2 regions of the Cytobacillus sp. T106 genome follow, and region 2 is predicted to be linked to the other one. Evidence: riboswitches for the same ligand, from Rfam matches in the RefSeq annotation. Region 2 holds a riboswitch; the other holds the start of a gene.

Region 1 (4,212 bases), on a different contig from region 2:
CACGCCTTCGCCCTTCAGAAGGATTTCGCCAGCCTCGCCCGGCTCGACTGGATTGCCTTCTTCATCGGCAATCATCATTTCCGTTCCAAGCGCCGCTCTCTTCCCGATGCTCCCTGCCTTCTGTCCATGCTCGCCAGCCAGCAGCAGGGTCCCGCTCGGACCGGCCTCTGTCAGTCCATACACACAATAAAGGCTGTCCGTTTTCAGCCGCTCCTTCACCAGCCTGACTTCCTTTTCCCCAAGCGGAGCCCCGCCGTATACCCAATACTCCATTGAAGACAAATCATATTTTTCGATATCAGGCTGCTTGGCTGTGAAAAGATAGGCAACCGGCGCACCGAAGAAATGAGTCGCTTTTTCCGACGAGATTAGCTTTAACAGAATCTCTGGTGTAAAAACCGGCGCAAGAATATGGGCTGCCCCCACATAAGTGCCTGCAATCAGGAACAGATGAAGCGGCGCCGAGTGGCTCAGCGGCATCAAATGGAGCATGCGGCTTTCCGGCTGCATGGACATTTCCACCGCCATCATGATCGCTGATGAAAGAATATTGCGATGAGTGAACAGCACCCCCTTCGGACTTCCGGTCGTCCCTGATGTATAAAGGATCGCGGCCTCGTCATCCTCCATCAAAGGAATTCCCGCATCCATATCCCGGCCGCCCGTCACCAGCTCTTCAAAACTGGCCCATCCAGCCGCTGCTGCACCTGTCTTCACACACTCGAGACCAGCCCTTTCATTCAGGGTTCCCGTCTGTTCAAGCAGCATTTCATGGGCAAATAAAGCTCTCGCTCCGCTATGTTCGAGGATATAACCCAATTCCGAGGCCGTCAGCCGGCTGTTCACCGGGACAATCAGCGCACCAATCCTAATCGCCGCGAAATACGTAACCACAAATTCCGAAACATTTGGCATGAAAAGCAGAATTCTATCTCCTTTCTCATAGCCCCTCGTCCTCAATGCATCTGCCAGCTTATTGACCCTGCTGTTCAGCTCTTTATAAGACAGCCTCTCCTCCCCGGAAATGACAGCCTCCCTGTTTGGATATTTCCTTCCGTTCCTCGCCAGCAATTCAGATACGTTCATATATGATCCCCCTTTTCGTTCAGCCTTTTTTCAAATTGGTCCAGCATCTTTTCCATTTCTTCTTTTAAAAAAAGCAGCTCCTCGATGCGGGCGTTCACCTCCTTTACTCTGTCCCTGCCATACTCGACCGTCCGCTCCAGCTGTTTCCGCCCTGAACGGTCCTGGTCAAAGAGCACGATCATTTCTTTTATTTCATCCAGCTTAAATCCGAAGCGCTTGCCCCGGAAAATCAGCTTCAGGCGGATATAATCCTTTTTGGCAAAAATTCTTCTTCCATTTTCATTTCTATTAGGGCATAATAAGCCAAGCTCTTCATAATATCTGATGGTCCTGGTGCTGACATCGAAAGCCTTTGCCAGCTCAGAAATGGTGTATTCCACACTATCACCTAAATTCTTTAACTATTCTGACACCAATATAACATTTACGTTAACGTAAAGTTCAAGTCTTCAGCGGATTCAGTTTCTATTAAGAAAAATTTGATTTTTTCGTCTGGACTCTTAGGAAAAGATATTACAATTGTGTTAAAATGAAATATAGTGATTGAACAAATCGTTCTTAATAAATAACTCTTCGATCAAATAACTTCTGGATAAAAGGTGTGTGGAACAATGATTGGCGAACGTGTAAAAAGACTGCGTCAGGAGAGAAAGATGTCATTATCAGAGCTCGCTGAACAGGCAGGCGTAGCAAAATCCTACCTAAGCTCCCTGGAAAGAAATCTTCAGACGAATCCTTCCATTCAATTTTTAGAAAAAATTTCTGCTGTTCTTCATGTTCCGGTTGATACACTGATCCTGGACCAGCCCAATAAAGAAGAATTGGATTCTGAATGGATGAACATCGTCAAAGAAGCAATGGATTCCGGCATCTCAAAGGACCAGTTCCGCGAATTCCTCGAATTCAATAAATGGAGGATCAATCAAAAAAAATAACTGCTCCGAGGCTGTTATACAAAAAAGGACAACCAGTCATCAAGCTTGACAGCCTCCGTAACCTCCAATGTCCCCGCAAAATAAAAAAGCATTTCTCCTGCAGAGAAACACTTAGCTTTCTATATTCTGTTGTTAGTTTTCAGCCGTTATCCGCTATCAGATCCACTGCCGGCTGGCCGGCAAGAAAGTTAAGTATATCTTCTTTTTTCAGGCCAATATTCTTTGCTTCAGCAATTAGTGCTACCCATTCCAAGTCCAATTCCTGCAAATTATTTTTCATAACCCTTCTCTTCCCCCTAAAATACATTTCGTATTCCAGGCAATCCAGCCGTCCTGGCGCCTCATCCGACTTTACTATCGATAAGCGCGGTAGACCTGTGACTTTGCGTCCCCATCTTTCAACAGGTTTGCCTTTTTCTGCTCACTCCTGCTTTTTTCATATCCTCTTAAGACTACTATAAAAGTTTTCCCAGCATTTGCGTGTTGTATTTTGTCAAATTCTTCAAATTATTTTAAGATATTATTCGACAAAATGAAGGATAATTGGATAGATTTAGAAATCTTCCGGAAACCCATAAGACTTCTGGCCCGGTAAATCTGAGGGTATAGTGTAAGATTTTTGCTCATTCCGTCGACAGCTTTTAGGTAGGCCTTATTTCCTCTATCTATTTAACGGCCCTTCCCTTATAGCTCTCCATCTTCCTCTTAAAAGGCACCACCTTCACCGGCAGCTGCTCAAATGTAAACGCATCAAAAAAGGGAAACAGCGTCAGATCATTGCCGCACACCGGACAGAGCCATTCGCCTATTTCACTGCTGCTGTAGGATGGGCGGTGGCATTTAGGGCAGTTTTTTCGGTACATGGGATTTCCTCCTTAAAGAACAGGCCTTGAATAGCATTCCAAGGCCCTGTTAATGGTCTTTCCTGATTCTGTGGTATCTTACTGCCAATAATATGCCGCCTGCCCCCAGCAAAATGCCTCCGAGAAGCATGAAATTATATGTGTTGGTTGCCGTGTCAGGGAGAATATTTTCTCTGATTTCTGGTGTAACAGTTATACCATCACCTGGATTGCTGCCTGGATTTCCGCTTGCCGGTTCATCGGGATTATCGCTTGGGTCTCCACTGTCATCATTCGGATCTTCGGATGGATTGTCTTCACCTGGGTCCTCAGTCTCCCCATCACCTGGATCCTCGCCATTATCACCGTCGTCTGGATTATCTTCGCCTGGAGGGTCTTCATCGCCCGGATTCTCTCCTGGATCTTCATCGCCCGGATCCTCACCATCACCAGGGTCGTCCTCTCCTGGCGGATCTCCATCATCAGGTGGATCTCCTCCTCCTGGCGGATCTCCACCTCCATCAAGTGCTTCTGCTACAAAAAAAATCTCCACCTCTGCAGAAGAGTTTTGAAAAGCATTCCCAAGTTCATACGGCATCATTACTTGGAAAAATAAAGTTTCTGTTTGGCCCTTTTTTAGCGGCCTTGGTGTGAAGCCTTTGAAATCTTTTAATTTTCCTTCGTAAAGAATGGTGCTATCTTTCTTTACCAGCAGCTCCAATTCTTCAAATAAGCCTTTGACAGACTTCTTTTCGCCGATGATGGAACTGTATTTGAAATCCTGTTTTCCATTATTAATGATGGTAATATCGCGCGGCATCCAGTCACCGGGCTTCAAATCCCCTACATGAAAAAAATAGCCGTTCAGGTTTGTATGGATGTCAATTTCCTTATCTTCTGCAAAAGCTTTATAAGTGGGAGATAGCGTAAGAATAAGTAGAGTTAGTATCATAAAAATTGCTTTTGGTTTTGCCAGCTTAAATCGGTTTATCATGGCATTACCTCACTGATTGGTTATTTAGGAAAAGGCGGGATAGAGAGCCATCCCGCCTTTTTTCTGGTTAAAATTATTTTGCTTCGCCAGCGCCTTGCTCTGCATTGAATGTCCATTTAAGCTCTAGAGAGTCGCCTTGGAATTCATTTTGATCCTGGCCATTATCTACAAACTCATATTGGACATACAGCTTATCTGAAGTGCCGGCAGCAAGCTTTCCGCCTCTTTCAGCAAGCCAGCCGCTGAAGATGTTTCCTTCAATCAGGTCAGGAGACATAGATTTCAGTGCTGATAGTGTTGTAGAGTAGATTGGTACATCCACTTTATCTGCATTCAGCAGGAAGTTCACTCGGAT
Region 2 (4,212 bases):
TTCATTTTCTATGTTGATGGCATTTCCCAACATACCTTCCCCCCTCTCATAATAATTAGACGAATGGCAAAAAAACGGGGGTTCAAACCCTGTATTCATTTTACTATAATTGGTAAATGGGGCTTTTATAATGATTTTGAATAAAAAATGTGATCCACCTCGTTTAATTGTTGAAAGGGGGATAAAAATGAAAGCCGGCAAAATTTCAGAGAGATATCCCGAGGGGAAAGAGGAAGCATTACTAGCAGAATTAATGGCCGAATTCGGCACCGAACTGACGTATCTTGCCTATTCATACGTGAAAAACAGCGAGGATGCAAAGGACATCATACAAAATGTATTTGTTACAGCATATAGGCATTTAAATGAAGTCCAGGAAAATTACGTTAAGTCCTGGCTTTATAGGGTGACGATAAATAAATGCAAGGATCATTTGAAAAGTTCGCTTGTCAGAAGGGTGGTTCCATTTGGGTTGCCCATTGAAAAGAAAGAATCTGAGCCTTCTTTGGAAACGAGCATTATTGATAAGGAGTTTTCAAGCTCGGTGAGAAAAGCAGTTTTTAAATTGAAGCTAAAATATCGGGAAGTGGTATTCATGAGATACTTTCAGGATCTCAGCATAAGCGAAATAGCTTCCGTCCTTAAGCTTCCGGAAGCGACCGTACGTACAAGGCTAAGAAGAGCAAATGAGCAAATGGGACAGATTTTGAAAAAGGAGGGTTTCATTTATGAATAATCCTGATAAAAAAATCAATAGGATTTATTCAAAGCAAGAACAGGAAAAACTGAAATTTTCTTCTGAGGATCAGAAGATTGTGTTTTCCAAGATACAAAACGGCAGTATCGAGCGCAAGAAAAAAGCCAGCTTTACAATTATTGCTGCTTCTATTATGACGCCTGTCCTTTTGGCTGTAATCCTTTTATCCCTTCTGCAGACACCGCTTAAGCCGCATATCACATCGGCACTTCCATTCTTAGAAAGCTTGCTGAAAGAACATGGAGATGAAGGACAGAAAAAAGCCTTAAAAGAGTATGAGCCCCAGCAGATCAATCAATCAGCTGAAAGCAATGGCATTAAGATTACAATGAATGAGGTTTTCTTTGATGGGGCAAGGATTTCTGCTTCATATGCTATCGAGAATCAGAATGAGGACAATGCTAAAGACTTGGACTTCTTTTCATATAACATGAAGATAGACGGTGGAAATGCTGGGGATATTGGATTCTCAGGAGGAAAAATCATAGAAAGAGAAGGAAATAAGATTAATAAAATTGTTAACATCGATATTGAAAAAGAGCTTCCTGAAACCTTTACTTTTGAACTCAGCATTGATGAACTAATTAATACGGAGGATATGGAAAGCGATACTATAAAAGGCAGCTGGAGTTTCTCGTTCCCGATTAAAAGGATCGGAGAAATTTATCAACTTGAGCCATCTGTGGCGCGTGTGAGTAGTTTTGGCGATATCAGAATAAAGAAAATGACTTTCTCACCAAGCGGGATGCTGATTGATGTTGAGACAAAGCAGCCTCAAGATGCAATTCAAGAAACAGGAGTTATTGCCTATAGAGTTTATGATGATAAAGGTAAGCTGTTGACACAATTAAATAATTCGGGTTCATCGTACAAATATGAATCGGGCATAGGGACACGTGTATCGAGCATCTTATATGCTCCTGTGGACAGCATCCCAAAATATCTAACAGTCAAACCATATATTAGCTTGAAGTTCTGGAAAGAAGAGCCGAAGAAAAACATAATAAGTATTACTGAAAATCTCCCTATTTTTCTGCCCCAAGGAGAAAATGGCGGAATCCTAATTAATGAAATTGTAGAGAAAAAAGGAGAAGTTTGGGTTAAATATGATGTAAAGGGAGATTTTGTACCAGAAAGGAAAAAGAACTTTTCTCTGATCAATGGAAAGGAAAGAAGCAAGGAGACTTCTGTAGAGCAAGAAGGTGACAGGGACAGTGCCAAGCGGAAAAACCAGCTTATGAAATTTAAAATTCCATATAATGAAAATCTTCATTTCATAGCTATCGATGAAAGCCCGGAATGGATTAAGGATTGGGAGCTGAAGATCCCTATTAAAAAGGAAGATTTAAAAAAGCTGAATGGCTCTGAATAAAAGGGGAAACCTCTGAATGCTATATTGGACATTCAGAGGTTTTTTTATAAAACTTAGTATTATTTGAATAGATGAACTTTAAATTCAAACTAAAACAATCTGCCTCAATGACGATAAAAGACATTGTGGGTAATTATAATCACGACTATATGCTCATTCTGACAAAGGCAAACCTGCTGAAAGGCAGGGACGCAAAGCTATGGGTCTAAGGCTCCCCCATTGGAGTTATGACTGCCAGGCCGCCGGATTAGCCTCAATATACAGATGGCTGTTCCTGCTTTTTCGGATGGCCATCTTTTTTTGCTTTACCGGTATACATGCAATGCAGCTATATATTCTTTTACCCGAAAATAAACACAGTGAAGGAGAAAAAGAACATGCAGCCAAGAAAATTAATTATCATCGTTGCTGTTATGCTGACGATCATCGCAGCGGGCAGCTATCAATGGCTTCAGGCTGACCAGCCTGCAGAAGCTAAAGGAAAGGACAGCCATCAAGCACTATCAAAGCCATTTGAAGTGGCGTCCGTCCAATTCAATCCCATTCTGAATGAAAGGGATAAAAACGTAGAAGAACTTCTTAAAGTAACAGAAGAAGCCTTCAAGAATGGCGCAAGGCTGGTGGTTGCTCCTGAAATGGCGACGACGGGCTATTATTATGCTGACCGCAAAGCGATTGAGCCATTTGTGGACACGATTCCTGGAAAGACGACCGATGCTTTTGCCAAGCTGGCCAAGAAATATGATTCTTATGTTGTATTTGGCATGCCGGAAGTAGACAAGGAGACAGATCTTTACTATAATGCTGCCGCTCTTGTCGGTCCTGAAGGCTATGTAGGCAAATACCGCAAAACGCAAATGTGGGAAACGGAAATGCACTGGGGAGCATGGGGCGACCTGGGAGTGCCTGTTTTTGATACAAAGCTTGGAAAAATAGCCATCAATGTTTGTATGGATTCTGCCTACTGGGAGACTGCAAGATTAGCAGGGGCGAAGGGTGCAGATATCCTGGCATTCCCGACTAACTCATCAGCACAGGCTATTTCTGCCCTGCCTGCTCGGGCCCAGCAGAACGGCATGTATGTGGTAAGTGCCAATCGTTCTAATACAGAGAACGGCTTCCATATGGTCGGCGGCAGCGCCATCTGGTCTCCGGAAGGCAAAAAGCTTGCTGAAGCCGCTGTAGTCATGGATCCAAGCGAGGACATTAATGAAACAACGATTACGTATGCGACTATCGATCCGAAAGAGTATGATAACCGCAATAAAGAGTATTTGAAGGAAAGAAGACCGGAGCTTTACAAAGATCTGATGCTGAAAGTCGCTCCTTGGGACTATACGAAAACAGCAGAACCGAAGGATGTTACGGCAGCTGCTCTGCAGTATGAGCCTGTAGTTGGCAATAAAGAGGCCAATAGGGAAAAGGTTGCGAGTTTGATCATGGATGCTAAGAAGAAGAACGAGGACTTGAACCTTGTTGTCCTTCCTGAGCTGTCTGCAACAGGACCTGTCCAGGGACTGGATAAAAAAGAGATTGAAAAGCTGGCCGAAAAGGCTGACGGTGAGACAGCACAATTCATGGCTGCTCTTGCAGAAGAGTTCAACATATCGATTATCTACGGATTTGTTGAAAAAGAAGACGGCAAGCTCTATAACTCAGCTGCACTAGTATCTGAGGATGGTGAGACTGCCGGTAAATATCAAAAGACACATTTAAGCAAGAATGATAAAAAGTGGGCAAAGGCAGGAAATGATCTGCCTGTGTTCGAGACTCCGGCATTAGGTAAAGTCGGGATCCTCATCGGCGAGGATGCTGTCTATCCGGAAGCGTCCGGAGTGCTGGCAGCCAATCGTGCTGATATCATTGCCATTCCATCTGCGTGGAATGGACAATACGGCGGCGATATGGAAATCGAAAAACGCTTATCAGCCAATCCTTATCCGGACGGCTCAATGGTGACATGGGATGCAGTGGCAATCGGAGCCCAGGCTTATACAGTTGCAGCCAACTATACAGGAACAGAAGCTAACTATTTAGGCCGCAGCAGCCTTTATACACTTGATCCGCTATATGCACTTGACCA

What was found. Region 2 has a riboswitch for cyclic di-GMP ahead of ABU165_RS06720 (nitrilase-related carbon-nitrogen hydrolase). Riboswitches for the same ligand answer to the same signal wherever they lie in the genome.
Region 1: it holds a riboswitch for cyclic di-GMP, as region 2 does, so the genes downstream of both, ABU165_RS16325 (anti-repressor SinI family protein) here and ABU165_RS06720 (nitrilase-related carbon-nitrogen hydrolase) in region 2, are expected to answer to the same signal.

What each region holds. Positions count from the first base shown of each region.
Region 1 covers NZ_JBEUMK010000009.1:88,974-93,185, forward strand. The annotation lists gene ABU165_RS16310 (class I adenylate-forming enzyme family protein) at 1-1,086, opposite strand, end outside; gene ABU165_RS16315 (MerR family transcriptional regulator) at 1,083-1,466, opposite strand; gene ABU165_RS16320 (helix-turn-helix domain-containing protein) at 1,698-2,021, shown strand; gene ABU165_RS16325 (anti-repressor SinI family protein) at 2,161-2,301, opposite strand; cyclic di-GMP riboswitch class I at 2,337-2,443, opposite strand; gene ABU165_RS16330 (hypothetical protein) at 2,687-2,884, opposite strand; gene ABU165_RS16335 (LPXTG cell wall anchor domain-containing protein) at 2,934-3,857, opposite strand; gene ABU165_RS16340 (CalY family protein) at 3,931-4,212, opposite strand, start outside.
Region 2 covers NZ_JBEUMK010000002.1:475,862-480,073, forward strand. The annotation lists gene ABU165_RS06705 (sigma-70 family RNA polymerase sigma factor) at 1-33, opposite strand, end outside; gene ABU165_RS06710 (sigma-70 family RNA polymerase sigma factor) at 131-736, shown strand; gene ABU165_RS06715 (DUF4179 domain-containing protein) at 729-2,129, shown strand; cyclic di-GMP riboswitch class I at 2,286-2,376, shown strand; gene ABU165_RS06720 (nitrilase-related carbon-nitrogen hydrolase) at 2,507-4,212, shown strand, end outside.